DNA from 4 places in the Paenibacillus sp. RRE4 genome. Region 3 is predicted to be linked to each of the others. Evidence: riboswitches for the same ligand, from Rfam matches in the RefSeq annotation. Region 3 holds a riboswitch; each other region holds the start of a gene.
The links. Region 3 has a riboswitch for cyclic di-AMP ahead of Q9R46_RS05670 (C40 family peptidase). Riboswitches for the same ligand answer to the same signal wherever they lie in the genome.
Positions count from the first base shown of each region.

Region 1: it holds a riboswitch for cyclic di-AMP, as region 3 does, so the genes downstream of both, Q9R46_RS02325 (hypothetical protein) here and Q9R46_RS05670 (C40 family peptidase) in region 3, are expected to answer to the same signal.
Region 2: it holds a riboswitch for cyclic di-AMP, as region 3 does, so the genes downstream of both, Q9R46_RS11520 (3D domain-containing protein) here and Q9R46_RS05670 (C40 family peptidase) in region 3, are expected to answer to the same signal.
Region 4: it holds a riboswitch for cyclic di-AMP, as region 3 does, so the genes downstream of both, Q9R46_RS26565 (resuscitation-promoting factor) here and Q9R46_RS05670 (C40 family peptidase) in region 3, are expected to answer to the same signal.

Region 1 covers NZ_JAUZUT010000001.1:520,899-529,110, reverse strand. Annotated here, with positions in the region: gene Q9R46_RS02345 (zinc ribbon domain-containing protein) at 1-92, opposite strand, end outside; gene Q9R46_RS02340 (organic hydroperoxide resistance protein) at 343-762, opposite strand; gene Q9R46_RS02335 (Nramp family divalent metal transporter) at 1,241-2,536, shown strand; gene Q9R46_RS02330 (HAD family hydrolase) at 2,670-3,368, opposite strand; gene Q9R46_RS02325 (hypothetical protein) at 3,526-3,954, opposite strand; cyclic di-AMP (ydaO/yuaA leader) riboswitch at 4,072-4,247, opposite strand; gene Q9R46_RS02320 (glutathione peroxidase) at 4,626-5,105, shown strand; tRNA gene Q9R46_RS02315 (tRNA-Leu) at 5,308-5,390, opposite strand; gene Q9R46_RS02310 (urease accessory protein UreF) at 5,839-6,540, shown strand; gene Q9R46_RS02305 (Rha family transcriptional regulator) at 6,805-7,008, shown strand; gene Q9R46_RS02300 (nitrogen regulation protein NR(II)) at 7,044-7,670, shown strand; gene Q9R46_RS02295 (helix-turn-helix domain-containing protein) at 7,761-8,186, opposite strand.
Region 2 covers NZ_JAUZUT010000001.1:2,556,246-2,564,457, forward strand. Annotated here, with positions in the region: gene Q9R46_RS11505 (PspA/IM30 family protein) at 1-671, opposite strand, end outside; gene lpdD (prenylated flavin chaperone LpdD) at 863-1,198, opposite strand; gene Q9R46_RS11515 (polysaccharide deacetylase family protein) at 1,352-2,170, shown strand; gene Q9R46_RS11520 (3D domain-containing protein) at 2,296-2,967, opposite strand; cyclic di-AMP (ydaO/yuaA leader) riboswitch at 2,970-3,166, opposite strand; gene Q9R46_RS11525 (amino acid ABC transporter ATP-binding protein) at 3,352-4,074, opposite strand; gene Q9R46_RS11530 (ABC transporter permease subunit) at 4,061-5,527, opposite strand; gene Q9R46_RS11535 (M20 family metallopeptidase) at 5,726-6,901, shown strand; gene glgA (glycogen synthase GlgA) at 7,052-8,212, opposite strand, start outside.
Region 3 covers NZ_JAUZUT010000001.1:1,215,651-1,223,862, reverse strand. Annotated here, with positions in the region: gene Q9R46_RS05680 (hypothetical protein) at 1-953, opposite strand, end outside; gene Q9R46_RS05675 (RNA polymerase sigma factor) at 1,150-1,713, opposite strand; cyclic di-AMP (ydaO/yuaA leader) riboswitch at 2,013-2,144, shown strand; gene Q9R46_RS05670 (C40 family peptidase) at 2,150-2,614, shown strand; gene Q9R46_RS05665 (carboxymuconolactone decarboxylase family protein) at 2,750-3,079, opposite strand; gene Q9R46_RS05660 (hypothetical protein) at 3,262-3,480, opposite strand; gene Q9R46_RS05655 (hypothetical protein) at 3,599-3,928, opposite strand; gene Q9R46_RS05650 (xanthine phosphoribosyltransferase) at 4,027-4,608, opposite strand; gene Q9R46_RS05645 (YkvI family membrane protein) at 4,813-5,871, shown strand; gene catA (type A chloramphenicol O-acetyltransferase) at 6,020-6,670, shown strand; gene Q9R46_RS05635 (glycosyltransferase family 4 protein) at 6,742-7,866, opposite strand.
Region 4 covers NZ_JAUZUT010000014.1:9,501-17,712, forward strand. Annotated here, with positions in the region: gene rsmI (16S rRNA (cytidine(1402)-2'-O)-methyltransferase) at 1-796, shown strand, start outside; gene Q9R46_RS26550 (AbrB/MazE/SpoVT family DNA-binding domain-containing protein) at 1,031-1,285, opposite strand; gene Q9R46_RS26555 (HD domain-containing protein) at 1,614-2,891, shown strand; gene Q9R46_RS26560 (TatD family hydrolase) at 3,270-4,037, shown strand; cyclic di-AMP (ydaO/yuaA leader) riboswitch at 4,279-4,532, shown strand; gene Q9R46_RS26565 (resuscitation-promoting factor) at 4,802-5,986, shown strand; gene rnmV (ribonuclease M5) at 6,142-6,687, shown strand; gene rsmA (16S rRNA (adenine(1518)-N(6)/adenine(1519)-N(6))-dimethyltransferase RsmA) at 6,692-7,594, shown strand; gene yabG (sporulation peptidase YabG) at 7,652-8,212, shown strand, end outside.

The DNA.
Region 1 (8,212 bases), 690 kb from region 3:
GCTCCTGACATAGAGACTTCTTTGATGTTGCATTCCGTCCCCCGGCATTTGGTGCATACAAATTTTCTCTCAATCATCTCTTCAATACTCATCGCCGTTCCTCCTTAATGGAATATGTGGCATGAAGCGACTGTACGTTTATGTAAAAGAGTACGACCTAACACGGAGAAATCCTCCTCCGCTTTCAGATTAGGTGATTCATGGGTGGTATATGTTAGAAAACAAAACCCTGCTGAACTACCAGCAGGGCTTGTGTGCTTGAAGATCAGATATCACTGGATACCTTGCTCTTTATTTTACCTGTCACTCTCAAAGAGAAAGAGCCAGGAATTATCCTATCTATTAAACGACGTTGAGTACAACGTCAATGTTGCCGCGTGTTGCTTTTGAATACGGACAGAAGTCATGCGCTTTACGGGCAAGATCCTCAGCTTGGCTGTGATCCACTCCCGGCATACTCACATCCAGGCGAACCGCTAGCTTGAATCCGTCATCTGTTGGATCTTTGCCGATCGATACGTTGCTTGTTACGACGACATTCTCCAATTTCACACCTGCTTTGCGGGCCACGTTAGCCAGAGCGCTCTCGTAACATGCACCGTATCCAGCCGCAAAAAGTTGCTCGGGATTTGTGCCTTCTCCACCGGCACCGCCAAGTTCTTTCGGCATTTTCAGATCATGTTGCAGCACACCGTCCGAAGAAGCCACCGAACCTGTTCGTCCACCTTTTACTGTCGCTGTTGCTGTATATAAAGCTTCCATCAGAATCTCTCCTTCGCTAATAAAGTTTTGACTGCCTACAATTCATTTTAAACTTCTGGCTCGATTTGAAACGTCTGATTGTGTACTTTATCAGCTTTTACATTTGGCTACATTTCATGCGTACCTGATAAAAGTCGTATCTTTTTACAAAATGGGTACGATACAAAGAGGCTCTTCGAAAATATAACTTCAGATTCTCCTTATTTTTTGTCCGACTACATAAAAGTTGCACTAGACAAAAATTATTGACGGTGTACAATGTAAACATGAACATAAAATTTTAGATATATGAGCATTCTTATTCATCCCGTTCATTTGCCGCAGTATTTGTGCCAGAGCACATCCTAAAATTGAATTTTTCCCGGCTACAAGCCGGCCACATCTTATTGTAAAGTCAGGTGATCCATGTATGAGTCAAAAAAATCCGTTCAACCCTTCATCCAGCGAATATGCACCCGCGTCTGCTTCTGCAGCTACGATGACTCCCTCGCTAGGTGAAGCTCACAGTTCCATGAAAGTACCCCAGAATGCGGCATGGTGGAAAAAGTTTCTCGCCTTTGTCGGCCCAGGTTATCTTGTCGCTGTCGGCTATATGGACCCCGGCAACTGGGCTACGGATATCGCCGGCGGCTCGCAATTTGGATATACGCTATTGTCCGTCATCCTTTTTTCCAACATGATGGCCGTCGTGCTTCAATCCCTCGCAGGCAAGCTAGGGATTGTCACTGGGCGCGATCTTGCCCAGGCGTGTCGTGAACGTTTCAGCGCTCCCGTTGTCATGATGTTATGGATTCTATGCGAACTGGCTATTGCGGCTACGGACCTCGCTGAAGTGATCGGCTCAGCAATCGCTCTTAAACTTTTGTTTAACATTCCCATGTTATACGGTGTGATTATTACCGCCGTGGATGTATTACTCATTCTCGTGTTGCAAAACAAAGGATTCCGTGCGCTGGAAACGCTCGTCATCGTGCTGATGGCAACCATTGCTCTTTGTTTTGGCATCGACCTATTTTTGGCGAAACCGGATATGGGCGGTGTTCTTCACGGATTCGTTCCTAGCACCGAAATTTTGCAGAACCCGGCCATGCTCTACATCGCCATTGGTATCATCGGAGCCACCGTTATGCCGCACAATCTGTACTTGCATTCTTCCATTGTGCAGACCCGCCAGATTGAGCAGACGACTCAGGGCAAAAGAGAGGCTATTCGCTACACCACGATGGATTCAACCATCGCTTTGACGCTAGCTTTGTTCATTAACGCGGCTATCCTGATCGTATCTGCGGCTGTATTCCACAGCGCTGGCATGACACAGGTAGCAGAGATATCCGATGCCTATCATCTGCTAACTCCGCTACTTGGCACAACGATCGCCAGCGTCCTGTTCGGCGTAGCTTTGCTCGCATCAGGTCAGAACTCTACTCTTACAGGCACGCTCGCAGGACAGATCGTCATGGAAGGCTTCCTCAATATCCGTATCCCGGCATGGTTGCGTAGACTGGTTACCCGACTGATTGCGATCATCCCTGCTGTCATCGTCACTGCGATTGCCGGTGAGCGCGGCACAGAAGAGTTACTGATCTTAAGTCAGGTCATCCTGTCTCTGCAACTGCCGTTCGCCGTCATCCCACTTGTGATGTTCACAAGTGACAAAAAAAGCATGGGGCCTTTTGCAAACAAACTATGGCTCAAAATCGTCTCTTGGACTATTGCCGCTATCATCGTTGTCCTGAATGTGTATTTAATCATCCAGACCTTCATGCTGTTCTAAGCTTCTATATAAAAAGGCCGATTCGCTGTTGGTATTGATCCCAACGCAAATCGGCCTTCTTTGTGTCTTTATATTGATATACTTCCGATCTACATATACCTGCAATCTAATCCCACATAGTCTAACCTAAGACTCATATAGATTTACCTGCATCCTCATCAGGTATGAGTAGCGGCAGCAGTTCATCCAGGGACTCCACCGTCCAGTCTGCACGCTCGGCATCCGAAAGCTCTGGCTGGAACCTTCCGTACCCTTGCAAAATACGAATGGTGCGTAAACCTAAACTACGTGCTGGCATAATATCATTATCGATTCGATCGCCAATCATAACCGCTTCTTCGGGCGCGCAATCAGCCTGCTTCAGAGCAACCGCATACAACTCCGGATCAGGCTTGGACACCCCTTCTTCTGCCGAACAGGCCAGAACATGGACATATTTACGAAGTCCGTAGCTCTCCAGCCTTGCTTCAGTCCCAGGGCTCTGATTGGCGATGATGCCAATACGATAGTGATGCGAAAGCTGTTCAAGCACCTTGGTTGCAGAAGGAAACGGTTGCTCCAGTTCTTTATGAAATTTCAGCTTCTCCTGAATCAGAGTGCGGTGATTTTCATCATGAATATATGTACGTATGGCTACTTTCATGGGCCACTGTTCATAATTACGGTAACAGGTAGCAAACAGTTCTCTTACCGCCTCGATCTTTACTGGATAGCCGTAATCATTCGCCTCCCGAACGAACTGCCCAATAATATCATCTACTGGCTCCCATTCATCCACCAGCGTATCCCCCACATCAAAAAACAACCACTTCAATCCGGCAATATCCGGCACGCTGATTCCTCCTCGTAAGCTGCAGGTTATCCCTCGCTTCTATACTACCGTACTGTTTCCATAAAAAAAGAAGACCCACGACAAGCATGAGTCTCCTCAAATTCCGTTAGTCTATACCTGCAATTATAACAGGCGTCTTACCTTGGATCAATGTCAATCACAAGCTGCTTACTTCAGCTTCAGGTTTATTGCAACTATTAAGAAGGAACCCGACTTCTCCATTCAATGAATAGACAATTTTATCCGCTCCCATTCCACGATAAATCCCTTTAGGATGGCTCTGCTCCGTGATCACACACAAAGACTTCGATGTCCATGAGCGACAAATTTGAAGATAGCGGCATGTCAAGTTCAGACTGTTCTCAAAAATAAATACATTGCCTACACTGCCTTGCGGCAAAAACCATTTCTCAGCAGCTGCTGTATTCATACGGATGACGTGTTCTACGCCAAGACGGCGAAGTTTGCGCTCCTCATCAGCACTGTTCGTCAGAACGGCAAATGGCATTTTTTTATACATCAGCAATTTCACAAATTTACGTCCTGCTTCATTTGGAGCGGTTACCAAAATCATCTCTTTATCCATTCTTCGTTCCTCCCTTGGCGTGAAAAGACAACAAAAAAGAAGCGTGGGGACCAAGGCCTCCGAAACGCTTCTTAAATAATCCATGACGAAAGCGCCATGAACCAGCGTGCGGTTTGTTGCCTCTCCCTTTAACGCTTACGAGGTTAGCTGACGGATTCGGGCGCGAGAGTCGCCCTATTTCCGGCTTTCACCGAAAAATTCACCCCATGAATGTCCGCTGCTGTCATACAGCCCATTCTGTTGGTTCCCCCGTTTTCCATCCACAATGAATGGAAACTCAGCGATTAAAACATCGTTCGTAAATCTTGAGTATAAGACCGATCGATATTATCGTTTGTTTCGTTTTTCAGGTACAATTTAATTAAAATTCAAATTACGCTATGAATCATACACCCGTACCATGATCATGTAAAGTGCATACAGATCACCGAATCGCCAGATTTCCGGCAATAACCTATGATAATAACGCTTACAATGAGCTTATACGCTATCCTCCTCTTCCAAGCTATCTAATTCTCAACCGTACAAAAATTGATTCATGGTTTTTTCGTCCATTTTTGAGTCCAGAAAGCGAATGGTTATAACAACGATAATCCCAAATAAGTTTTGCATTATTTAATTGTTTAAAATATAATAAGCATATTAAGAATAACAGGATGGAGGCGTTTCCCATGTCAGTCTATGATTACAAAGTAAACACCCTTCGCGGACAAGAGATTGAGATGTCCCAATATCGCGGCAAAGTGTTGTTAATTGTGAATACCGCAAGCCAGTGCGGTCTCACCCCTCAATTCAAGGGCTTGCAAGAGCTTCAGGATAAATTCCAGGATGCTCCGTTTGAAGTGCTTGGATTCCCAAGCAACCAATTCGCGCAGGAAAAAGGATCTTCCGACGATATTGCTGAATTTTGTCAGATGAATTATGGCGTAAGCTTCCCGATGTTTGAAAAAATTGACGTCAATGGTTCAAGCGCTCATCCGCTCTTCCAACACATTTCCAAAGAAGCACCAGGCTTGCTCGGCTCCAAAGCCATCAAATGGAACTTTACCAAATTCCTTGTCGATCAGGATGGTAAAGTTGTGAAACGATATGCTCCGCAGACTACACCGGACAAAATCGAAGAGGATATTCAGAAGCTGATTAACAAATAAATATAGATTTTCGAACAAACATATAAACAAAAACAAGCCACCTATAAAGCAAAGAGCCAGACACTGCTCAAGCTTTTGGGCGGCTTTTTTGCGTCCTCTCTTTTAACACATGTCCTCATCCTGAATAATTCGCCCTTGTTGCTATATGAAAACAAAAAAAGCTCTCCATCACGGAAAGCTTCTCTCGTAAATCTTCATATAATGCGGTCGAGAGGACTCGAACCTCCACGGGCATACGCCCACTACCCCCTCAAGATAGCGTGTCTGCCATTCCACCACGACCGCATGTCGTAAATTATCGGCAACAGAATTGATTATACTGGATTCTTAAACAAAAGTAAAGTCCTTATTAATCACTTTATGAATGACATTTTACTACAACCGGATTTACTCTAAATGGATAACAGTTCTTCTTCCCTTCCTATTCCACACCTCTTGCAAAATTCAGTCATATTTCTTCGAAAATTACATATCATTAATCTGATTCGGCAAAAAGGCCTAAGGGACTTTAGACATAAATATATGACACAGATAGAATTTATAATGTTATATTATATAACTCTAATTCTGAATTTTATTTAATCAAGTTTTTATTTTCTCATAAATTATTGACAAAACACGGATATTTATGTGAATATATATATCATATAATTCGGATTTACACATTAAACTTAAAAAAAGATCATCATATGTAATTAAACATAACACAATAAAGCACAGGAGGCGAAAGATCGTGAACCGTGGGAATAAGCTACTCGATTATGCGAAACTGCTTGATCCCTCTGTCCAGGTGGGAGGATTCACCCATTTCTTCGGCATGGATACCCACATCAAGGAAGGTACCATTCGAACAGCTGAGGAACTCGAATCATTTATGCGTTGCCAGCTACACCCCAGTCTCGTTCGTCTAGAAGGTATGGCCATCAAGGGGATTTATAGCGCCACAGACCATAAAGACACTTGGCGAATTGCCCTGATCGACAAACTTGTGCATGTACAACGTACCCCTCCTGAACTTAGAGAGCAAGCAACAATCATAGGCAAACGTTTAATCAAACTGTCTCGCGCCTTGCATCCTTGGATCGATCTCAGCCCGCTTGAACAAATCTTCGTAAAATACAATTCAGTCGGTTGCCTCCCCACCGTTCACGCCTGGATCAACCACCACCTCGATATCCCCGTCGAAGAGGCGGTTCTCGGTTACTTACATTCAGCCATGAATGCATGCGTATCCGAAGCTTGCAAAGTTATTCCCCTAAATGAAAATGCCACTCGGGAACTGCTGGCCCGCCTGACCGCCGACCTTGAGAATGAATGGGCTACTGTGAGCGCCTCCTCACCGGATGCCCCTCTGCATCCTACGTCCATGTCTATGAAGTCGTTATTTCCCAGCTTCCACATGCTTGGAGCAGGCCTCCACGCTTACAGAGCATAATTCCGCACTCCTCTTCGAAACCTCCTTTTCAGAGCACACCAAAAACACGCCGCAACTCCCCTTGCTGGCGTGTTTTTTTATTTTGCACAATAAAAAATACGAATTTACGTCATTTTAATTCAAAAAATACACTTATTTCCGTATTTTTTAATTGTTAGATGACGGATTTACGTATATAATAGAACTAACAGCACGTATCTATATCTATTTTACACAAAGAATAACCTGCTGAATACTATAAAATCCACTCAGGGGTGAACCCTATTGAACAAGAAAAAACCAGTCACTCCGTTCGGATGGGCTATCAAACGACGCTTAACCGAACTTCAGGTCGATCAGAAAACCTTTTGCGAGCAACATGATATTCCGCCTTACCGTCTATCCAACCTTATTCACGGCACGCGCAAAGCAACCCGATTCAGACATCAGGTCGCTGATATTTTGAACATACCGGAGGAATTGAGATAAGAACACTTTCATCCATCATAAGGAGGACTTCTCCCATGGGAACTATTACATCCGACCTGGAAAGCCTATCTTTTCAGGCGACCAATCATCAGTTGATCATTATTGATCATCAATGGATGATACGAAGCTGTAACCGTGCCTGGCAGCACGGACTTCATAAACTCTTCTTACGAGTAGCCAGCCGCCACAATCATTACCTCCACCTGATGGAAGCTTGGGAAGCTCAACAGAAAAACCACTATCCAACCAAGTTCGCGAGGTATCTGAGGCATAATGTTGTTCCCTTTAAAAAAAACCATACATACGATATCTCTGTTACTACACCACACAACGAAGAGAAATGGTTTCGCGTAGAACTTACTCCCTTACAGAACGGTCCTACGATAGATACCAACCTCGCTTTGGTGGCCCACACAGATATTACAGAACAGAAGACGACAGAGCTTCAGCTACGACAAGCCTTGACTGAAGCGCGCACCCTCCACGGACTGTTGCCTATTTGTGCCGTTTGCAAACATATCAAGGATGAATCAGACGAATGGAACAGCGTTGAGCGCTATCTGGAAAAACACACTTCCGCCGAGTTTACACACGACATCTGCCCAGATTGCATCCGCCAGTTGTACCCCAAATACTCCAGTATTCTTGATCAGCATCACTAAACGGATATTTCTACAGAAAAAAACCTCCCTACTGTCCCGGAAATCATTCCCTTGGGCACAGATGGAGGTTTTTTTATCAACCAGAGACACCTACGTCCCTTCCTGCTCTGACTTATTTTCGTCTTCCGCTTCAGGTTGGTAGCTATAGCTTCCGGCATCTTTACTCTCTTTAAATTTGCGATAACGAGTGAACTCGATATATTCACTAATAAAAGACTGTTCCACAGTCGATAATTCACTCTCTTGGCAATTCAATTGCCGCAACACGTTAAAAAAATAATCTTCCCGCTTTTCCCGCACAATGGCTTCCTTCGATAAACGCCCAATCATTAACCAGTCCAGACTCACATCAAAAAACGAAGCAATTTCAATGAGTTTATTTGTACTCGGGATTGATTTACCACGTTTCCAGTCACCCAAATTGCCTGTGCTTATTTTCAGCTGTTCACAGAAGGCCTTCTTTGTCATCCCTCTTTCGGCAATCAGGTGCTCAATTCGCTCATAGATTGACTGCATGCAAGAACCGCCTTCCAACCGTAATT
Region 2 (8,212 bases), 1.3 Mb from region 3:
TAGTTTTTGTTTTCGTACTGTTTCATGAGAGCAGCAAGTTCGTCCTCAACAGCCGCATCCTTGCCAAGCTTCTCAAATTCCTCGTCAAGTGACTTGCCTTTGGAAGACATCTCATTGCTTGCTTCAGCCTGAGCTTCCATCTGCATCATTTTTTCTTCCATACGTTTCAGGCCTGCACTTGCCGTGTCTGAGCTAAATCCGTTCAGCGCTTTGTTGATTTCGGTTTGTGCTTTGGCTGCGTTATAACGAGCAACAAGCGTCTCGCGTTTGTTTTTCATCTGCGTCAATTGTTTGCGCATCTCATCGAGTTTACCACGAAGATTGTCTGCGGACGCTTTGTTTTGATCGTAGCTGGCTTTGTACTCCACCATTTTCTCTTCCGCTGCTTTTTTCTCTTCCAAAGCGCGACGAGCAAGGTCCATGTTCTGTGCACGAGCTGCCGTGTGAGCCTGCTCTTCACGTTTCTTCACAAGCGCTTCCTGTTCCTCGAACAATTGCTTGAACTTCTTCTCGATTGCGATTTGTGCGGCTACTGCTTTTTCAGCATCTTCCAGATCTTCTTGCATGTCACGGATATATTGATCCGTCATCTTGATTGGATCTTCAGCTTTGTCGATAATCGCATTGATGTTAGACATTGTAAGGTCACGTAATCTTTTAAAAATAGACATTAGGTTATTCCTCCCAGTGGATTGTGCATTGTATATAAAGATACATACGTTACAATCTGCAACTCGTTTCAATTTTACAAAAAAAAATTAAAACTTGATGACAACCTCTAATATAAGGAGGATTATCTCTAAAGGTTATGCTTATCCAGGCACGTGTAGTTTATCCTATAAGGTGACCGATTAGAACAACATTACTCTGACTTCTTATTCAAATGTTCATCCACAAGTCTCTCTGCAGTCATTACGATCTCGTCGATCTGCACTCGTGTAATGTTGTCAAAATGTATGCCCATAATAACAGTTACCGTAACTTTCAATTGCACGGCCGCCTTGCGGGCAAGCCTCTCACATAGCTCCTGTTCCTTATGTCCTGGAATATGCACCGTCGTTCCACTAACCCGATCATGGTCAACATAGAATGTAGCTACAGCCCCAATATGAGCTTTACCACCCGTAATCAGAAATACCTTGTCCTGTCCTGCCTCAAAAACCTCTAAACGAATGGATTTCAAATCATATGTACTCATCGTCTCTCCACCTATCCTTCTCTTTATGTTATATATGGTGGAATTATGGCTTTCATGACCTGATGATGCAATGAAACTTCTCACACATGCATAAAAGAAACAGACAACGGGCATACCATAGAGAACGCAATTTTGGAAAAGGAGGCCGTTAACATGCGAATGCGCCTCGTCATGCTCGCACTCGTTACTATTATATGTTCTGGGGTTTATACAGCTCCTTTAGCCCCTGCGCCTGTGTCTGCTGCTTCATCTGAGGAACCTTCTTCAACCCTCAGTGATACACCGGCGTCTGGCTCAGATGTTAAAGAAGAACGGTTGACTCTAGGTCAACTTCGTCAGAAATACGCGGATACGTTCAAAACCAATGGCCCTTCCACCAAACAAGTTGCGCTGACTTTTGATGATGTACCTGATCCAAGATTTACGCCGCGGGTACTTGATGTATTAAAAAAATACAAGGTTCGTGCAACGTTTTTTGTTGTCGGCAATCGTGCGGAGAAACACCCGGATTTGGTAAAACGGATGGTGAAAGAAGGCCATATTGTCGGTAATCACAGCTACAATCATCCTGAATTCAGTAAGTTATCGATGAACGCCTTTCGCAAACAAATTTTACATACCGGCGATATTATTCACCGCCTGACAGGTTATACGCCCAAAATGATTCGCCCTCCGTACGGGGACATTAACGAGGAGCAGTTGCGATGGGCTGCAAAACAGCATTACAGCATCGTGAACTGGAACGTGGATTCCCTCGATTGGAAAGGACTATCCAAGGAAAAAGTAAAAGAAAATATTCTCTCCGCGGTGAAACCCGGTTCCATCGTATTACAGCACGCTGGCGGCGGCACAGGTTCAAACCTGAAAGGTACGGTAGAGGCTTTGCCTGAGGTTATTGAAGAATTGCGAAACCGAGGGTATGAATTAGTTACCTTGGACGAGATGCTTAAACTGCCAAAAGAGAAACAATAAATGAAAAACAGGGTGTTCCTCTACGTCATCATGAATTAGCCCATCCTGATGATGCAAGAACACCCTGTTTATTAATACTCCATTCAACTTATGATCCCACATTCATAGATGGGAGGGTTTAAGCTTTATTTTAAAATGTACAACTCAATATCCTGAAAACCAAATGAGCTAACGAACTGTTTGCTCCCAGGGATAAAGATGTCAATGCGATTTCCTTTAATCGCGCTACCTGCATCCAAAGCCGTTGCTACGAAAGCCTGTTTCGGCAATCCAGGGTGTGTATGCCCTGTCACCAATACCTTTGTTCCAAAAGGGATAACCTTGGGATCCACCGCGATCGTGCCGAGTTCGAGCGGATTTCCAAAATAATCAACGGCGCCCCATCCACCATTTTCGGAAGCATCTGCGGAATACGCTGTTGCTTTAACACTCAGCGTTTTGCTGTAGTCGAATGTTTTCCCCCAAGCCTGCACCACTTTATTATCTGTATTCACGTCTAGGCTTGCGGCAGTAACCGTTTTTTCCTGCGACTTCGCTTGAACCGGTGCCGCTTCTACTTTGTTTTCGTTACCCGGGATTGTAATTTTCAAACCACCATAGATGTTATATGGTGAGATGCCTTTATTCGTTTTAATTAATGTGTTCATATCAACGCCGTATTGCTTGGATAAGGTGAAAAAGGTGTCCCCTTCTTTGGCCACATGAACGGAATCCGCGTGAGCCGGAACGGCTTGAATGAATAGAATGGATGTCAGTAGTGCAATGGCTGTTTTGGCTAAACGTTTCTTGTTATACATGGTCTTCCTCCCTCATGATGCCTGCGAAGTTAGTTGTCGGATTCGGATGGAGGAACCCACCCTATAGGCTGTACGTGACATGCTGAAGCATTATGTATTCCTAATTCACCCCAAGCAGCATATTTCTCAAATCATTAACTATGTCTGCATTGTTACGTCCCCCGCACTTCCGCTTCGGAAGTTTCGGCAGTCTTGAATATATCACAATTTTGTAACCTTAAGCTGTAGTAAATGTTTCCATTTGGCGTTTTAATTCATTTTACAGGTAACAGAAAAGTTACTTTTTAGGTTCTACCTTTTCCGCAAACAACAAAAAAACGTTACCGGACCTTTCGATCCGATAACGCCGTTATTCATTTGATTCTAAATACAGCATGGCATGAATTAAAGTACTTTTGCAAGAAAGTCTCGAGTACGCGGATGTTTTGGCGCCCCGAACACTTCATCCGGGGTACCTTCCTCAACGATGACACCGCCGTCCATAAACAGAATGCGGTCTCCCACCTCACGCGCAAAACCCATCTCATGTGTTACAATGACCATCGTCATTCCGCCTTCAGCAAGACGTTTCATGATTTCCAATACCTCTCCGACCATCTCCGGATCAAGGGCCGATGTTGGCTCGTCAAACAACATTACATGCGGCTGCATCGCGAGCGCTCTTGCAATCGCAATCCGTTGCTTTTGACCACCGGACAGCTGGTTCGGATATACATCTTTTTTGTCCGCCAAACCGACTGTCTTCAGAAGATCCTCGGCAATTTTGTTAGCCTCATCCGTGGATTGTTTCTTCACTTTGATTGGAGCAATCGTGATGTTTTGCTGCACCGTTTTATGAGGAAACAGATTAAAATGCTGGAACACCATGCCCATCTTTTCACGTGTAGCATTAATGTTATGCTTGGGATCGGTAATTGAAACACCTTCGAAATCGATCTGTCCCGATGAAGGTTGTTCCAGCAGATTCAGACAGCGCAGAAATGTACTTTTTCCCGAACCCGAAGGACCAATAACTACAACGACCTCACCTTTGCCAATCGTTACGTCAATGCCCTTCAGAACATCATTTTTACCATATGATTTGTGTAATTGTCTAACGTCTATCACTTGCACCCAACTTCCTTTCCAATCGTCCGAGCAGCTTGGACAGAATAAATGTCATCACAAAGTAAATCGCTGCCGCAATAATGAACGGGTTCAGACCCTGGAACGTAAGATTTTTGACTACACTTGCTTGATACATAATATCTACCATACCGATGACGGAAATAATAGATGATTCTTTAATAATCGTTACGAACTCGTTACCGATGGCTGGCAAAACGGCCTTAAAGGCCTGTGGCAGAATAATGTAACGCATCGCTGCGCCTCTGCCCATACCCAGTGAACGAGCTGCTTCCAGTTGACCACGATCGACGCCTTGAATACCGGCACGGAAAATTTCGGCGAGATACGCACCGCTGTTAATGGAAAGCGTCATAATCCCTGCTTGAAGCGCCGAGAAGTTAATGCCAAAAGTCAGCGACACCCCGTAATAGATAATCATGAGTTGCACCAGCATTGGCGTCCCGCGGATCACCTCTACATAGGTTGTACCGATCCAGCGAAGAATCGCCATATTATGAAGACGGAACAGGCAAATAATCAGACCGATGATGACCCCGAATAATACGCCTAGCGCCGATAACAGGAGCGTGTATCCGATACCTGTTGCATATAAGCCTTTGTATTCCCAGAACAGTTGGAAAATGTTTTGAGATTTATTGACTTTGTCAGCCATCAGGAGACTTGCTTCTGTAACCATCTGGTTGATCTTATCTTCGCTTTTCAAGCGATCCAAGGTTTTGTTTACAGAGTCTAATAACTCCGTATTGCCCTTACGGATCCCGACAGCGGCCTCAGCCTGTTCTTCGTCAGGAACCGCTGCAGCAAGACCGATAATGTCATCCAGGTAACCGGCGGCTACGGTATCTTCTACAATAGCTGCATCAACGCGTTTGGTTTGCAATTGAAGCACGATGTCGGATATTTTATCCAGTGAAGTCAGCTTTGCTCCAGGAATCTTCTGTCCGATGGTCTCTTGAATGGATCCCTTTTGCACGCCAATCTTGACATTTTCCAGTGATTTCATGTCCGGATATTTGTCCTTGTCGACATTACGAACCATAATCACTTGTTTGGATTTGTAATACGGTTCTGAGAAATCAATGCTTTTCTTACGTTCATCCGTCGGTGTCATGCCAGAGACGACCAAGTCTACACGGCCACTCTGAAGCGCGGGCAGAAGTCCATCGAAGCCCATATCCTCAATAACGAGTTCAGCTCCAAGATCCGCTGCAATTTCTTTGGCAATCGCAATATCGAATCCGACGATTTCGTCTTTGCCATTGATGACTTTGTGGAATTCATACGGTGCAAAATCCGCACTTGTACCAAGCACCAGTTTTTTACCGCCTGAGCTGTTGTCTGTCGTTCCGCTTGCCAGCGCCGCAGGTGCAGCCGCCGTCAGAAAAAGAAGGAACGTTAACAACATTACGGTATAACGACTTATTAATTTCAACCTTGTTCTCCCCTTACAATGCTATAATTACGATTACTTACTGATTCGTCAGTCATGTTGATGACTGAGTCATTATAAAGTACAATGCATGATTATGCAATGCATTTTCAAGATCAAATCTTGACTTGTTTCTGAAAAAATACTGCAAACATGTTATACTCATGGAGTTATTTTCATTTTTGCCTAAGGAGTTTAGCCATGACAACAAACAAAATCCAAATTTTTAACGTTATTGATCAATATGCTTCCCGTTTCAAAGACATTTCATCATATATCGGAGCTCATCCTGAACTTGGAAACGAGGAATATCTTGCCTCAGCCCGTTTGAAGGAAGAATTGTCTTATCATGGGTTTGAAGTACAAGCTCCGATTCTCGGACTGGAAACAGCTTTCATCGGTACTTATGCTTCGAGCAAGCCAGGCCCGACCATTGCCCTACTATGTGAATATGATGCTTTGCCCGAAATTGGCCATGCTTGCGGACACCACCTGATCTGCATGATGAGCCTTGGCGCAGCCGTTGGCCTGAAAGCCATTGTGGACGATGTCGGCGGAACGATCAAGGTGTTTGGTACACCTGCAGAGGAGACACGCGGGGCTAAAGTTCCGATGGCGGAAGCGGGGTTATTCGACGACTGTGATGTCGCACTGATGGCCCATCCATTCTATGCTTATGAAAAATCAGGCAGCTCCCTTGCAATCGATGCCGTACAGTTCGAGTTTCATGGTAAATCCTCACATGCGGCTGCCAGCCCACATGAAGGTATTAATGCCCTCGATGCGGTTATCCAAACGTTCACCGGAATTAATGCGTTTAGACAGCAGGTGAAAAGCACCGTCCGTATTCACGGCATCATAAATAGCGGCGGACAAGCTGCTAACGTTATCCCGGACTATGCTTCTGCTCAGTTTTACGTGCGTGCAGCCACACGCAAAGAACTGAACGTACTAACCGAACGTGTCATTCAGATTGCACAAGGCGCTGCACTTCAGACCGGATGTAAACTCGTGACATCCAACTACGAAACATCCTATGATGAGATGGTCACGAATGAGACCTTCTCTGACGCGTTCAGTCAGAATTTAATGGAACTCGGCATTCCGCAGGAAGAGATCGTCAGTGGAAACGACCATGGCTCCATGGATATCGGTAATGTTTCCCTGAGATGCCCGGCGATTCATCCTTATATCCGTGTCGTTGATGAAGTTCATACGCTACACTCCATTGAATTCCGTGATTTGGCGTTGCAGGAACGTGCTCTGGACGGCATGATTTTGGGAGCCAAAGCACTCGCTGCTACAGCTTATGATGTTCTGAGCAAGCCTGAACTGTTACAAGCCATCCGTAAGGAATTTGACCAAACTACTCGCTAAGTGATTCCGGAGTATGTTTGGACCGCTCTGAATGAATTAATTCAAGTGTGGTAACCAAACTTACTCCTTTTTTTCGTACCTTTTTTCGTAACAGCAAAAGCCGCAGTTATTAAACTGCGGCACTCCATACGTAATTACCTTAATCTTGGATCACACCTGAATTCGACGATAAATATCCATATATTCCTCAGCCGATACTTCCCAGCTGTATTCTCCGCTCAATGCGTTTTTCACAATTTTTTTCCACTCATCCGGTTTACGATAGAACTCTTCTGCACGGCGAATGGTATTCATCATGTCATGTGCATTAAAACTTGTAAATGAGAAGCCGTTACCTTCACCTGTAAACTCATTGTAAGCTTGAACTGTATCGTTTAATCCCCCTGTCTCCCTTACCAGCGGTACACTGCCATAACGCAATGCCAGCAACTGGCTAATTCCACATGGCTCAAATTTGGATGGCATCAGGAAGATGTCACTGCCCGCATAGAAACGACGAGATAATCCGTCATTGAATGTGATTTGTGCTGACATTTTCAGTGGATACCGATTCGCTGCCTCTCTGAACCAATGCTCATAAGCTGAATCTCCAGTCCCCAGCACGGCGAATTGAATGTCATCGTAGTAGAGCAGTTCATCCAGTACACGGCATACCAGATCCAGTCCTTTAGAATCAACGAGCCTAGTCACCATGACCATCAGTGGTGCGTCTGGACGAACCGGAAGCCCCAGTTCTTTTTGCAATTCGATTTTATTCTCGATTTTTTTGGACAAGCTTGATCTGTATTTGACCGCAATCTTATTGTCCGTTGCCGGGTTATAACTTCTGGTATCAATGCCGTTCACAATACCGCTGAAGCGGTCACCGAGCGAACTCAGCAATCCATCCAGTCCATACCCATAATACGACGTTTGCACTTCTCTGGCATAAGTTGGGCTCACCGTTGTCACATGATCAGAATACACAATTCCTGCTTTCAGGAAATTGACATTCCCATAATATTCGGCGCCTTCCATCGTGAAATACCGATCATCAAGCTCCAAAATTTCGCTGAACAACTGGTGTGGAAATACACCTTGATACAATAGATTATGTATGGTGAATACCGTTCGGATTTCACTATAAAATGCATCATAAGCATAGTGAGCCTTGAGCAACAACGGAATCATACCTGCATGCCAGTCATGTGTGTGCAGAACGTCTGGCTTAAAATCGAGCTGTGGAAGCACCTCAAGTACAGCGCGGTTAAAAAATGAAAATCGCTCGCCATCATCCATGTACCCATAAACGCCATCCCGTGCAAAATAATA
Region 3 (8,212 bases):
TTATTTAATTTCCAAGAGGCGTTGGAGCCATTGGATATTGAATTGTTAGAACCTAACGGAAACGTTACTCCTACCCCAGCGCCTTTATAGGATAATTTAATCGTTACATTTTTAGGATTATTCGGATTATCAACAATTGGATATGTGAGCCCGATTGGGCCAGATGTAAAAGAGTAGTTAGCTGAAGTCGATATGATCATACTTTGGTTTTTAATGATAGTACCTTGTTTCCCATTTGAATTTTTCCAAAAGTACAGGTTTCCCATTAGTGGAGAGAACTTTAGCTGCATGGGACTAGTTCCTGTTGCAATATAATTTGTGTTCCAGAATACACCACCATACATATAGTTGCTGTATTTATAGGATTTCACAACAGGCATTTGTGCAGAAGCCAAGGCAACTTCGCCTGCTAGAGGTCCGTAATCTGTGTAAGTATCGGAATACTGGTCATCACTTCTGATCCCATTTACCAGACTTTCCAGATTAACAGGTTCATTGACTGGTGCAAATCGAATAAGTTTGTCGGTTTCTATAATCTTGGTCTCTCCACCAATGTTAATTTTCTTGGAAGTTGTCAAAATAATGTTTCCATTTGCATTCTCTTTTTCATCAAAAACGAGCCGAATCGAAGCATGACGATTTGAATCGATATCTCCTGATGCTGAAATAAGTGTTGTTCCGGTTGATTCATTTTTGTTCACGGTATATACAGTGTTTGTCAAGCTTGTACCATCCAAATCAAAGTCCATAAGTTCATCTTTCAGCGTTACTCTAAGAGTATCATAATGTGCTTTCTTTTTATAAGAACTACTGTCATATTCATATACGTTGGTGAAAGTGAATGTTTCTTCCGTTTCTGATGTTGTTGTGACATCTGCGCTGGACGTAGCGGCTAATTGTGGAACGAGTACTACAGATAAAACTAAAAATGCAGCCAACATTTTTCGTAACATGGTTATTGCTCCCTTCTACATTTTTTCTTTTTCCAAGATTCTTCGTTCATACTTTAACGTTTTTACACAGTACACTTATTTGCATCCCTCCAAATAAAGCGCATTAAAACTCTTCTTCAAAATACAGACTACAACTATATAGACAATTCATCCCACGCAAATGCAACGTTTTTCACAAAGTATTCACAATTATCTTTTAGGTTCTTTGGTTGTTGATTGTCTCCCTAACTCTTCGTCTAGCCCTTGTCAAGTAGGATCTGACGTTTGCTTCGGGTAAACTTAAAAGATGTGCGCTTTCCTTATCAGTCAAACCAAGTAAATATTTATTACGCAGAAGTTGTTGATCACGTCCGGGCAACGACTTTAGCAATTGTTCCATCCATTTAGACTGTTCTTTTCGTTCATAGCATTGTTCAGGAATTGATGAAGCATCTGATATGTTATCCATGTCGTTCTCGTTGTTAAAAATATGTATCCATAGCCTTTTCTTTTTTTGTTTTTCTACATAATTGAGAGTTGCATTGTGGACGGTTCGCATCATATAACAATATTGTTGATCCTCGGCAAGCATAAGCAAGGTTTGCTGTTTATCAAAAAGTCTGACGAAAGATTCTTGAACTAAGTCCTCTGCAGTAAATGCATCGCGAGTGATGTAATATGCTTTTTGCTTCATACTAAGATAGTTTCTCCTATACAATTTCTCAATAATATTGCTAACGCTTTCAACATTAGGTTTTACATTTGCAAGTGAGGCAGACATGGATATTCCTCCTTCTCATCTGACTTTTATTTGTTGCAAATCCAGTTATGAAAATCATAATAATAGAATAAATTACTTTTATTGTAATATAAATTCGGATTATAATCCATCTCCTCCTTTTTTTCAAAGAAATCGTCGAAAAAATAGTTACTTTTTTGTAAACACTATTCCCGTTAAATTCGACTTAGTTCTCTATAAAACCGATAATTCCGCTAACATTGAGGCTAAATGAACACCTTTAAACAGGTTTGACAATTACGCATTTATGCAATATAGTTTCAAATAGTTACAAAAACTTAATTATTCATTTGCCGAGTTTCAGGATTGAAAACGGGGGAACCATTTTGGGTGAATTATTCTTATACATAGGAAATATAGGGAACCTTCTACCGAACCCTTAGCTAACTCCGTAGGCATCGAAGGGAGAACATTGATTTTGAAAAAACTGATTATTTCCATTTTTGGGGCTGCTGTACTATTTACATCCGGGGCAACAAGCACAGAGGCAAGCACAATTAATACGATGGTTAACAATATGACAGGTATCCCGTACAAATGGGGCGGCACAACCATGGCTGGCTTCGATTGTTCCGGGTTTATGAGATATATTTTCAACAAATATAGCATTGAGCTCCCTCGCACGTCGCAACAACAAGCGAAAGCCGGAACACCTGTCTCCAAAGCAAGCATTCGTACAGGAGATCTGGTCTTCTTCAACACAACAGGTAGAGGCATCTCACATACAGGAGTATACATCGGTGGAGGTCAATTCGCACATGCCTCCAGCAGCAAAGGTGTCAGCATCACCAAGTTGTCCAATCCGTATTTCAGTGATCGTTATGTAACCGCAAGACGGGTAACAGGTCAATTTATGTATAACAAAATGTTGGGTAAGCTTTAATTGAATTTAAAGAACGGGAAATAGCCCCTGGCTACTCCTTACAGTAAAGAATGTAAAGATGATCTATAAAAAACAGGGTAATACGCCTCTATTAAAGAGGTGTATTACCCTGTTAATTTTGTTTTACTTCATCCACTAATGGAGGGCCTTCTGCACCCTCATGGCTCCCTGTGACAGAGCATGTCCGCCGCCCACTGCACCAGCGACAGCTACCGTCTCCATGATCTCCTGATCGGTCGCTCCCTTGGACCGGGCTTCCTCCACATGATAGAACGTGCACACTTCGTTATTAGCAAACAAACCGATCCCTAGCGCAATTAACTGCTTGGTTTTGGCATCAAGCACCCCCGGCTGGAAGCACTCTCCCGTAAACTCATGATATGATTTCACCACATCCGGGAGAACGTCGCTTAATGCGCCAATCTGATCCTTATAAGCATGAACTTTATCATTCATCAATGTCATGACTTGCAACACACCCTTTCGGCTGTAAATACAGCGAATTGTTCCACTGTACCTATCTTCTCTCGCGTGCGTCGCAAATATGCCTGATCCTGATGGTAATTCCAAACATTTGGTGTAGCAGACCTTCTCTTTGAGTGATATTTCCGGTAACATGAATCCGTTAAGCTAAGCACTCATGTCATTTATTCACTTAAAACACTTTGACGAGGCTCACTGAACAGCTGATAACGGTAAGACCGATCCAGCTTCACAACACGGCGATTCTGCCTGCGAATAAGTACTTGCTCATCATCCCAGGCTACCACGATGCCCGTTACATCGTTAGACTCAAGCTCATCGCGTACCACTCTTACCTTTTCCCCTGACAAACGCAGGGCATCCAATTCTGTATCACTGATCATAATTAGACTCCTATATTCAAATTTCTTTACAAAAAGAGACCTAAATGAAAAGTCATTTAGGTCTCACGTGACTGTATTGGACTGTCATGTCATTCGAAAAAAATGTCCCGACTGAGAGTTACCGCTGCGCGTGCTCTTTGCTGTCGTTCTTCTCGAACCAAAAATCAAGCACTTTGGCGGACATCACACGTTCTTCAAGGTACTCTACTTGGTGCGGTGTAAATTGTTCTTTCCAAGAGAAGGACAACTCTTCACACAAGCCTACAATCGTCAGTAATTCTGACCAGGCAACATAGCGTTTGTACCAGAAAAATTGAGGATGTTCAATCATATAGGGATAAAGGTCATCGAATTCCGTATGTTTACAATCCAGGGCACGTTCAAAATGAACTTTCGATTCCGCCAGCTTATCAATAAAAAATTGGTCTGTTGCCGGTTGGTTCCCCATGGTGTTGCCTCCTCTCCCTAACATAACCCCATTATAAAGGAAATCTAAGGCCATGCAAAGTCATACTTCAAAAATTAGGCCCAATTTCCTTCAAAAAGTCACATTTCGTTATCGTCGAATTGCACGGTGCCATTATTCAGTGAACGAATGCGCACAAGAGCTTCTACTGGAATCCCTTGCTCACGGATGGTACGGGCACCCGCCTGGAAGCTCTTCTCCACCACAACACCAAATCCCACAAGCTCTGCGCCGGAACGCTCAATAATTTTAATTACGCCGCGGGCTGCGTCTCCGTTTGCAATAATGTCATCAATGAACAAAATGCGGTCATTTTCATGAATGTATTCGCGAGATACCATAATATCCGTTACGATTCCTTTCGTAAAGGATGGTACACGTTCGCAGTAGGCATCAGGATCGGCCAGAAGCGTTTTTTTGCGGCGGGCAAATACCAAAGGTACTCCCAGTTCATGTGCTGCGGCAAAAGCAACCGGAATCCCTGATGATTCCACCGTAATCACCCGAGTAACTCCACTCTCGCGAAAACGAGCAGCAAACTCCCGTCCCATCTCCATCGTTAATGCAGGATCAATCTGATGGTTCAAAAGACCATCCAGTTTCAATACCTGATCCGAGATGACGACACCTTCTTGTAAAATTCGTTGTTTTAATACGTCCATGATTTGACCTCCCAAGCCTATCCTATGAGGTATAAAGTATCATATATCCGGCTACAAGTTCAAGCGAAATCAACCCTAAGTCCATAGAACCTGAACATTCAGAGCCGTTATCCGATCCTGCAGTCATGACTTTCATTGGTCAAGCATAACTTGTACTATGGTACCCGCATGTCCAACAATCCCGGGACCTGAAAGGGGAAACACATGAAACAGGTATTCCGGGTGCTACAGATTGCATTCACATACATCGGAACTGTTGTCGGGGCCGGCTTTGCCACAGGACAGGAAATATTGCAGTTTTTTACCCAATATGGCAAGTGGGCCACAATCACCATTGCTTTGTCCACCATGCTCTTTGTCTGGCTCGGAACCAAAATGATGCTTATTGCTCATGATACCCGTTCGCGTTCCTATGAGGATCTTAACAAACATCTGTTTGGTCACAAAGCTGGTAAATGGATCACATGGATTACTCTTATTGTTCTGATCGGTGTAAACAGCGTCATGCTCGCCGGGGCAGGTTCTGTTTTTATGGAACATCTGGGTTTGCACTACCAAACTGGTTTGATCATCACTTTGATCGGTACATATCTACTTCTGGGACGCGGAATGCAGGCTATTCTGCAAATGAACAGTATTGTGGTGCCCATGATGCTTCTGTTGTCCCTGCTTATGATTTTCAGTACGTTACATCATCCGGGTGTCTTTCGTTTTGTCACACTGACAACAGATAGCAATCCGTTTAAGGTATGGATTTCCCCATTACTTTACACTGCATTTAACCTTGCGCTCGCTCAAGCGGTACTTGTACCTGTAGGCAACCAGATTCGTCATCGCAATACATTAAAATGGGGCGGAATTCTAGGCGGGATTGGCGTAGGTTTTATGCTGATGGCAGCCCATTTTGCAATGTCGGCCCAGATGCCAGGCATCATACAGTTTGAAATCCCTATGGGAAGTATCGCTTTTCAACTGGGATGGATAGTTCAATCTGTATATGTCTCATTGATTTTCATGGAGATATTTACAACGTTTGTTGCCGACATCTACGGCATGACTTTGCAACTTAGACAACATATCGATGTTCATCCCCGGTTGATTACACTAGTCATCATGATGCTATGTTATTCGTTTAGCCAATTCGGATTCAGCTCCCTTTTATCCGTTCTTTATCCCATTTTCGGATGCATGGCACTCTTTTGGGCGGGGAAGCTCATTAGGGATCGCTGGGGTACATTTCGTGGTCGTAATAATATGAATTGAAGACGTAGATATGAGGTTGAAGCCGTTTAAATGCATAAAGTTATGGTACAATTTAAAGCAAACATAGAAAAAGGATGGGTTCTGATGAAAAAAGCAGACAACTTGGCCTCCTAAATTCGTTTTAGATAAAATTTAGGAGGCTCAAATAATGAATTTTAACAAAATTGAGTTTAATACTTGGAATAGAACAGACATATTTCATCACTATATGAATCAAAATACTTCATTCAGCTTGACCAAAGAAATGGATATAACTGCTCTGTATCAACTCATCAAACAAAAAGAATATCGATTCTATCCTGCGTTTATTTTTTTGATCACGAGTGTGATCAATTCACATCCCGCTTTTAGAACAGGTTACAATAATGATGGAGAACTAGGTTATTGGGATACATTGGAGCCACTTTACACCATCTTTGATCATGAAGCTGAATCTTTCTCTGCTATTTGGACTCGTGTTACAAAGGACTTCCATTCGTTCCAAAATGTCTGCATTTCCGATTTAGAAAAATATAAACGTTCAGGCAAGTTGTTTCCCAAGACACCTGTACCTGAAAATATTTTTTCTCTTTCGATGATTCCTTGGACATCTTTTACTGGATTCAACTTAAATATTAATAATAACAGTCGTTACCTTCTGCCCATTATTACTGCAGGACAATTCATCAATAAAAAAAATTCAATATTTTTGCCACTGTCACTACAGGTTCATCACTCGGTTTGTGATGGTTACCATGCCGGATTGTTCATGAATGCTGTTCAGGATTTAGCAAACAATCCAGAGGATTGGCTGTTGTAAAATCCGTTAACAACACAAAAGCCGCTGTATCACACTACAGCGGCTTGTTTCATATATTTGCTCTCCCAGTTTTACGCCTGAAATTGCAAGTACATTTTTTTCAAATCATTCACTGATCTTCCCAGCGAGTAAAACGTTTTGGCTTTTTCACAAGCGGAACGAGCCAGTTCATAGCGATATGCCGGGTCCAGCATGACCTTTTCCAAGGCATCAGCCAGCGCAGATGGATCTTCAGGCGGCACAAGCAGTCCGTTCACTCCATCTTCAATCTGTTCGGGAATCCCCCCCACATCGGTGCCTACAAGCGCAAGACAGCTAAGCGCCGCTTCGGCGAACACTGAACCAAAGGCTTCTGCACGCGATGGCAGTACAAACACATCAAAGAATGGCATAAACTCTTCAGGATGTAGCGTATATCCATAAAAAATCGTTTCATTATAAATTCCCAGACGCTGTGCGAGCTCTTCCAGATCGGGACGAATCGGTCCATCTCCAATAATATGAAGTACGTAATCATGTCCCCTGTCCTTTAACTCCGAACAAGCTTTAAACAAAATATCTAGCCCTTTGGCGGGAACAAGCCGGCAGACCGTTACCAGTTGCGGGACCGCATTATCATGGGGAATCGGCTTGAACCGCTTCTCATCAAAACCATTCGGAATAATGCCGATGCGATCCGGATGTTTTACATACGGGCTCAAATATCGTCGGAACGAATCAGATACCGTTAGAAGACGCTCTGCACGATACTCAAGCTCTCCGTAGATCGCCTGCAGGAATTGATGTTCCAATCCATCAGGCTCTATACGGCCATTCAGGATAAGCTCTCTCTCATAACTGGAGTGAACGGTTTGAATGAGGGGAACCTCAGGAAACACCGACTTCATGGCCAGCCCTGCAATAGGATGATGCGCATGAATCAGATCATAGGGCTTCTGGATGCGAAGCCTGGTCCACCATAGATAGTCACGATATGTCTGAATATACTTTTGTACCACAAGACTATCCTGATAGATCGTCCAGTCAAACGTATCAAACTGTACTTCCTCTCTCCCTTTGTTACGAATACGTTTCGGCAAGGAAAAAAGGTCCATCTCCCATCTTGGGCTTGCAAATCTCTCCTGCAAATAAGGAATCATAGAGGATACACCTCCGGGCTGCTCCGGAGGAAAGAATAGAGCCTGTAGCAATTTCAACGTCATTATCCCCCTTTCCATCTTCATTTCTCTTTTTCCACATTCATTTATGATATATTAGAACATATGTTCAGTAAAGCGGCTCTTGAGCCTCCAACTCCGTTCTTTACACGAAAATGTATTTTCATGCATTTTGTTGCATACCATTTATATTTATTATGACATAGAAAAGCAAGAACATCTACCGCTCTGACAACTTAATTATTGAGTCGTATATACAACATATTCAGTCAACACCACATGCAGAAGCTTATGTTTTACATTTATCTCTTCCTCGAAGGACTAAGCTGAGTATAGAAAATTAGCCGAACAAGCTAACAGCTTCCATATCCTTCCTCATGATACT
Region 4 (8,212 bases), on a different contig from region 3:
GGATATGACCTTCCGGGCCATCAAGACATTACAGGCCTGCGAGATTATTGCCGCTGAAGATACTCGTCAGACGCGTAAGTTGCTCACTCATTTTGAGATTACACCTTCGATGCTGTTTAGCTATCATGAGCACAATAAGGGAGCAAGTGGCCCTGAACTGATCCGCTATATAATAGAAGGAAAAAATTTGGCACTGGTCAGTGATGCCGGATTACCGGCTATTTCTGACCCAGGTTCTGATCTGGTAAAGCTCGCGATTGAAGCCGGAATTACGGTCATACCGATTCCTGGTCCGAATGCAGCATTATCTGCTCTGATCGTATCCGGATTACCAACGGAAAGGTTTACCTTCGGTGGTTTTTTGCCACGAGAGAAAAAGGACATGCGTAAGGTACTGGAAGCCTTCGATGAGTCGAATGGTACGTTGCTATTCTATGAGTCTCCTCACCGGATTCGCAAAACGTTAATGTATCTAGAGGAAATATTGGGTGAACGTTCCATTGTATTGGCTCGTGAGTTGACCAAGCGGCATGAGGAATTTGTTAGAGGTAGCCTGAAGGAATGTATAGAATGGCTCGAAGAGCACCCGCCTCTAGGTGAATATTGTTTGTTGGTTGAAGGGATCAGGGAAGAGGAACGTAAGGCCGAACGGGAGGCTTGGTGGCAGGTTTTGTCGCTGGAAGAACATGTGGAGCACTATGAAAATGAAGGAAACAGCCGTAAAGATGCGATGAAAAAAACAGCAGCTGATCGAGGTTTGGCAAAACGGGACGTATATAATGCGTTGATTGGGTAGTCTAAAATTTTAAAAATACCAAAATTAGTTGTAATTACCTTAAAGAGAGATTAAAAACAAGCTTAATATAACCTTAAAATGTAAAAAGAGCAGCACACCAAAATGTGAAAGATATGTGTCTGCTCTTAAGGTTAGAAAAAAACCTTCCAAGGTGATATCACACCAGGAAGGCGATAAGGAAGTATAAAAAGGTTAGAATTAACGATTGGAATAATTCCAGTATACTTGTTTTTCTTATTTTGCTACAGGTGCAGGGATTTCAGAAATACATTCGTTACAAACGATTTTACCTTTGAAGTAAGTTACGTTCTCAGCGTTACCACAGAAGATACAAGCTGGCTCGTATTTTTTGAGCATGATGCGCTCACCATCAACGTAGATTTCCAAAGCATCTTTTTCGCCAATACCGAGCGTACGACGCAATTCGATTGGAATAACTACCCGTCCCAGTTCATCCACTTTTCTTACAATACCTGTTGATTTCATCATTATAATCAGTGCTCCTCTCAGCTAACTATCATTGTCATTATTCGACATTATTTTATGTTTTATGATACCCATCATACCAACGATTCCCAAAACAGTCAACCTTAAAATTAGCTTAAAATAAAGGGTATTTTTCTTAAGTTTGCTGGTGGTAAGGGATTGAAAGCAATTTTTCGTATTTAAACATCCATGTCAGCTTTGTCGATTTGGAAAACGACAAAAGTGCTTTATTCGACAAAATTCGTCACTATATGTCGAATTGTTGGTGAAAATTGAAGCTGGACGCGCTATTCTTTATGGCAAGAGAACAATTTCAAAGGAGTGAATCGAAATGGAACATCGTCTGACGGAAGAAAAAGTATTTAAAGATCCGGTACATAATTATATTCATGTGCAAGAACCGATTATATGGCAATTGATCAATACACCTGAATTTCAGAGGCTACGCCGCATTCGTCAATTAGGGACATCTTATCTTACTTTCCACGGGGCAGAGCACAGTCGGTTCTCCCATTCGTTAGGTGTATACGAAATTACCCGAAAAATCATCTCTCAGTTTGAACGAAGCCACTATTCGGACTGGCCCAAGGAAGAAAAGCTGGTGACGTTGTGCGCCGCCTTACTTCATGATCTCGGACATGGACCATTCTCTCATTCCATTGAAGAGGCTTTTGACATGAATCATGAGGATTGGACATGCCGCATTATCAAGGGTGATACCGAAGTAGGGGCGATTCTAAGACGGTATGCTCCTGATTTTGATGAAAAAGTGGCTTCCGTTATCCAGAAGACGTATGATAAACCGATTGTCGTGAACCTGGTAACCAGTCCGCTTGATGCGGACCGAATGGATTACTTGCTCAGGGATGCCTACTTTACAGGAGTAAATTATGGCACGATCGACTTGGACCGTATTCTGCGCATGCTACGTCCATTTCATGGACGAATCGTAGTCAAAGAGTCTGGTATGCATGCTGTGGAAGACTACCTGATGTCACGATACCAGATGTACTGGCAGATTTACTTCCATCCTGTGACGCGTAGCTCCGAGATTATATTGCGACAAATCTTTAAGCGGGCTAAAGAACTTGTAAAGCAGGGTTTTCCGTTCCGTTTCATGGTAGAGCCACTGCCCAAACTGTTTGATGGAGAAGTTTCAGTTAATGAATATCTGCAGCTTGACGAATCGCTAATTCAAACAGCTTTTATGCAGTGGCGTAAGGAGGACGATTCTGTTCTAAGTGAGTTGTGCGAACGTTTTATGGATCGCAGGTTATATAAATATGTGGAACTTGAACAGATCGACTTGGACATCATTGAAGAGATTCGGGAAGCTTTTGTACAAGCAGGATTGAATCCCGAGTATGATCTTGAAATTGATTTTCCGACGGATAATCCGTATGATGTGTTTCGTCCAGATCAATCCACAGATAAGCAAATTCTTCTGCTCGATCGGCAGGACAAGTTGCATGAGCTGTCAGAGGTTTCTGACATTGTTCGTTCCATCAGTGGACTTCATCTGGGCAAACATCATCTGTACTATCCGCAAAACAAGGTGGATGCCATCCTTCATGAATTACCGTCCCATATACGCCCCTATTTTCTGTAAGCTTGAGTCGATGCAACAGGATGAAACATTTTGATATCAAAAGACTTTCCAAGAGAGCTATTTTACATGATACATTAATCTGCTTTAATGGGGAGGATGTGTAGATCGACATAATTTTGTAATTCGAGTGAGTAATTATACAGTTTCTAACGCCTTTCCTTGCCAGATTTTGATTTGACTTTTTATTTTTCTTCTATATATAGTAGCTTGAGTGCTAAAACTGAAAATACTGAAATTGATGCTTGTCCCAATCATTTAATGATGCAAAAAAATAAATTTGAAATTCAAACGCAAAGAATTCTTGTACAAGAATAAGAGGAGTTCCCATGAACAAATCTTCGGCATTTGACTTTCGACATGAAGGGAGAACGAGAAAGCATGTTATTCGACACACATACTCATCTGGATGCACCACAATTCGACGAAGACCGAGAGGACATGATTCAGCGGGCCGTTCAGGCGGGAGTGACTCGCATGATTAATATTGGCTTTAATCGGGAGACGATTCCAACAACGATGAAACTGGCCGAAACGTATGATTTTATCCACGCAGCTGTAGGCTGGCACCCGGTGGATGCAATTACGATGCAAGAGGGTGATCTCGAATGGATTGCATCATTGTGCAAACATGAGAAAGTGGTAGCAATTGGCGAAATCGGTCTAGACTATCATTGGGACACTTCTCCTAAGGAGGTACAGCACCGCGTATTACGACAACAAATTGCATTGGCACGTGAATTGAGTATGCCCATTGTCATCCATAATCGGGATGCTCATGAGGATATTGTGCGTATTTTACGTGAGGAGAAGGCTGGTGAGGTTGGAGGTGTGATGCATTCATTCTCCGGTAGCTGGGAAACGGCGAAAATGTGTCTGGATTTAGGCTTCCATCTGTCCTTTGGAGGACCGATCACGTTCAAAAATGCCAAGCAACCGAAAGAAGTGCTCGCCAAGGTTCCGATGGATCGATTTTTCTTAGAAACGGACTCCCCGTATCTGACACCTCATCCTTATCGTGGAAAACGAAATGAGACAGCACATGTACGTCTGGTTGCTGAAGCAGCTGCGGAAATTAAAGGCATTTCGGTAGAGGAAATTGCTTCAATTACCACCAAAAATGCCATGGAACGATTTGGGATTCAATAAGAAAACGAGTAAATCGGGTGAAAAAGGGAGATACAGAGAGTTAATTTGCTCTTTGCTTCGAATAATTGCAGAATATTACAATATTTTAACCAAATATTTAGAAAAACGTACTTGATCCACGCTTTACAACATGCATCAAAACAGGATATCATCTTTTCAGTGAATTGTTGCGCGGAAAATTGGACAGATGTTCGGGGGATGAACAAAGGGACACTTTCCGATGAGACAACATTACTTTCATGAATCAATCTCGCTGAGTCTCCGTTAACGGAGAGCGGGGGAACCAATAGGGCTTAAACATCGGTGATTCTAGCCGATGCGCATCGTTCGCTGACCCAAAAGCAGCGGAATGTTCTGCGAAGCCGTATTTGATTTCTTCTTTGGGTCTCGGGGTGAATTCAAGGGCGTCCGCCATGAGCGGGTGACCTAAGATAGGGCGGCTCTCTTTCGCCCGAACCCGACAGCTAACCTCGCAAGCGGAAAAAGAGAGGCAACCTCGTGCATGAATTTCCGATATTCAAAATCATTCGGAAGCCACGAAAGGGTCTCTTACACTCTTTCTTTGGCTTTTTTTGTTTTGAATAAAAGAAATATTGTCATCATACGGTAGATATTCAGGAGGATGACATCATGTTGCGAAGAGGGGTTCATGGTGCAGAACCGATCATTATCTCTGATCTGCGTTCTGTAGAAAAATTGTTATAGTCGCGTCAAAGACATCATGCATTACTTTAGACGGCGAGGCTATGAAGGAGGACGGAGAAGTGGGCATATTCCAACCAGAAGAGACCCATGAGTCACGATCATCCAGTAAGTCTTTCGCGTTGCGGTGGAAGCATGAGAACTTGCGTCAAATGGCATTGATCGCGATATTCTCAATTGCGCTTGCAATCATGATCTTGTTAGTCGTTTACGGTCAGGCCGGGAAGCAGGTTTCACTGGTTATTGACGGCAAAGCTCAAGTGGTAGAGACTCGTACAGGAATGCTTCAGGAAATGCTGGAGGAGCAGTCAATCACAGTCAGCCCTCACGACAAGGTATCCATGCCCATGAATGGGGCGATTACCGACGGAGACCGAATCATTATTGAGCGGGCCGTTCCAGTTAAAATCACGGCAGACGGAGACACCAAGACTCTTTATACAACCGATTCATCGGTACAGGGTGTAATTCAGCAATCAGGAATTGAAGTGGCAAATCATGATAAAGTGTATCCAGCGCTCGGAACCGCAATTAAAGCGGATATGAAGATTCGTGTAGTGCGTGTAACAAAGCATACAGTGGATGTGAAACAACCGATTGCTTACAAGGTTGTGAAAACGGCAGACCCGAGTTTGTTCCAAGGGGATAACCGTGTTGTAGTGAAAGGCAAGGAAGGCACAATCGTGCAACATATCGAAAAGGTATTTCAAGATGGAGAACTCGTCTCCAAAAAAGTGGTAGGTAAAACGGTCGCCTCCAATCGTGTAGATAAAGTGATCGCGGTAGGTACGAAGGCTAAACCGGTTGTGAAGGAACCTGAGGTTCAATTGGTATCTGCCAAAACTTCAACTGCCAAAAAAGCTGTAACAACGAACTCGAAGAAAACATCTGCCTCGGGCAGCAAGGTGATTACGGTCTCCGGGAATTCTTTTAAATACTCTAAAGTTTTGAAAAATGTATCGATGACAGCCTACTCTTCTGAAGAGCCAGGTATTGGTACAAAAACAGCTTCCGGTACTCGTGTAACGGAGGGGCGCACTATTGCAGTTGATCCCAAGGTCATTCCAATCGGCTGGTGGGTATACATTGAGGGCCTAGGCTTCCGTCGTGCGGAAGATACAGGCGGCGCTATTAAAGGCAACAAAATTGACGTTTATTATGACAGTGTGAAGCATGCCCTGAATTTCGGACGTAAAAAAGGCAAAACGGTCTATGTGATTGGTCCAGTTAAGCCGGAAGCAAACTAAAATCGTTTTACTTTGAAATGGGAATGCTATAAAATAGTTGCATGAATGATTCATGCGGAATATGCGGCGGGGGAGTCTGAATTCAGTCTCCTCCGCCGTTTGGCAGAGAAGAGGATATTCCTCTTCTTTTTGCGTTAGAAAGGAAGAAGAGGAACATGATAAAAGAAGTGATTGTTGTGGAGGGCCGTGACGACACGGTAGCGATTCGTCGGGCGGTAGAAGCGGATACGATTGAAACCGGAGGCTCTGCCATTAATCAGCGTATTCTGAAACGAATTGCACTTGCCCAGGAGAGACGCGGCGTCATTATCCTGACGGACCCGGATCATGCGGGAGAGCGTATCCGTAAAATTATTGCCAATAAGATTCCAGGTTGCAAACATGCTTTCATTCCCGAGGCAGATGCAACGCGTAAAGGAGATATCGGCGTAGAGAACGCTTCACCGGAAGCGATTCGTCATGCGCTTGCTCGCGTACACACATCTTATGAGGGTGCACCTAGTCTAATCGATTGGGAGGACCTCATTGAAGCAGGATTGATCATACACCCGCAAGCAGCCGCACGTCGTATGGAGATGGGCAACCTGCTTGGTATCGGGTATTGTAACGGCAAGCAGTTCCATAAACGGCTGAGTGTATTCCAGATTACAAGAGAAGAGTTCTCCGTTGCACTAGCGCAAATTGAACGTGAAGGAATGTGAGCATATGAAGGATATGGAGCAAACCATTGAAATAGCAACACCCAAACGTACCAAAGAAATTATTCAAAAGCATGGATTCTCTTTCAAAAAAAGTCTGGGTCAGAACTTCTTGATCGATCAAAATATATTGAACAAAATCGTCGGCGCTGCCGATCTTGACGAATCCAAAGGTGCGCTGGAGATCGGACCGGGCATCGGTGCGCTCACAGAGCGTCTGGCTCGTGTGGCAGGTCCGGTTACGGCGGTAGAGATTGACCAGCGTCTGCTCCCGATTCTCGGAGAGGTAATGGGGCCTTATCCGAATGTACGGGTTCATCACGGAGATGTACTCAAGCTGGATCTGGCAGAACTGTTTGCCACGGACTTTGCCTCCGTTGATAAGGTAAGTGTAGTAGCGAACTTGCCCTATTATGTAACGACCCCGATCATGATGAAGCTTTTGGAAGAAAAGTTGCCAGTGGATAGCATTGTGGTCATGATTCAGAAAGAAGTAGCCGAGCGCATGGCGGCTGCACCAGGTTCCAAAGATTATGGTAGCCTAAGCATCGCCGTGCAGTATTACAGTATGCCAGAACTGGTCTGTGTTGTGCCGCCTACGGTATTTATCCCGCAGCCGAATGTAGAGTCTGCAGTAATTAAGCTGAAGGTGCGTGAGCACCCACCAGTACAGGTTCCGAACGAAGCACACTATTTCGAGGTGGTACAGGCTTCTTTTGCCCAGCGGAGAAAAACAATCTCGAATAATCTCAAAGCTCGTTTCTTCACCAAGGAGAACAGGGAACAGGCAGACCTCCTGTTAGAACAGGCAGGCATTCAGCCTTCTCGACGCGGCGAAACGTTAAGTTTGCAGGAATACGCTACCCTTAGCACCGTGATGTGGGAGGCCGGGGTTCGCGGCGAGCTTTAATTTCAATGAACCAATCCGGGTCTCTGCCCATACGATGGGGTAGAGGTGATAATGGTGATGAATATCGGAGACTTGGTCGTTCGGAAGTCATACGGCGGCGATGTGACTTTCCGGGTAGAAGGACTCCAGTCGGATGCTGCGGTTATTAAAGGGACCGAGTTCCGGCTCTTGGCAGACTCCCCGGTGAACGATTTGATACAGGTTCCTTATGAACCACAGAGCGCTAAGACACGTCAGGCACATATTAAGGCTCATCAGACACTCTCACGCTTGCAGCAGAATCGCATGGAGCAGGCTGAGCGTAACCGGGAAGGTCTGATGCAGGAATGGACTGCACAGCAAGAACCCGCCTATTTTGAAATGCCCGGTAAGGTGCTACATTTGGATGGCGACCCGAATTATCTGAAGAAAAGTATGAACCTGTACGAACAGCTTCGTGTTCCTGCAGAAGGGCAGTATGTACATGAGTCCGCGATGGCTGATACGTTATATCGTCTGCTACCCAAGGTTCGTCCGGATATCGTTGTGATTACCGGTCATGACGGTGTGTTAAAGACACGCCAGCCCTATGACCTCTACAGTCTGGGGAGCTATAAAAATTCACAAAACTTTGTCTCG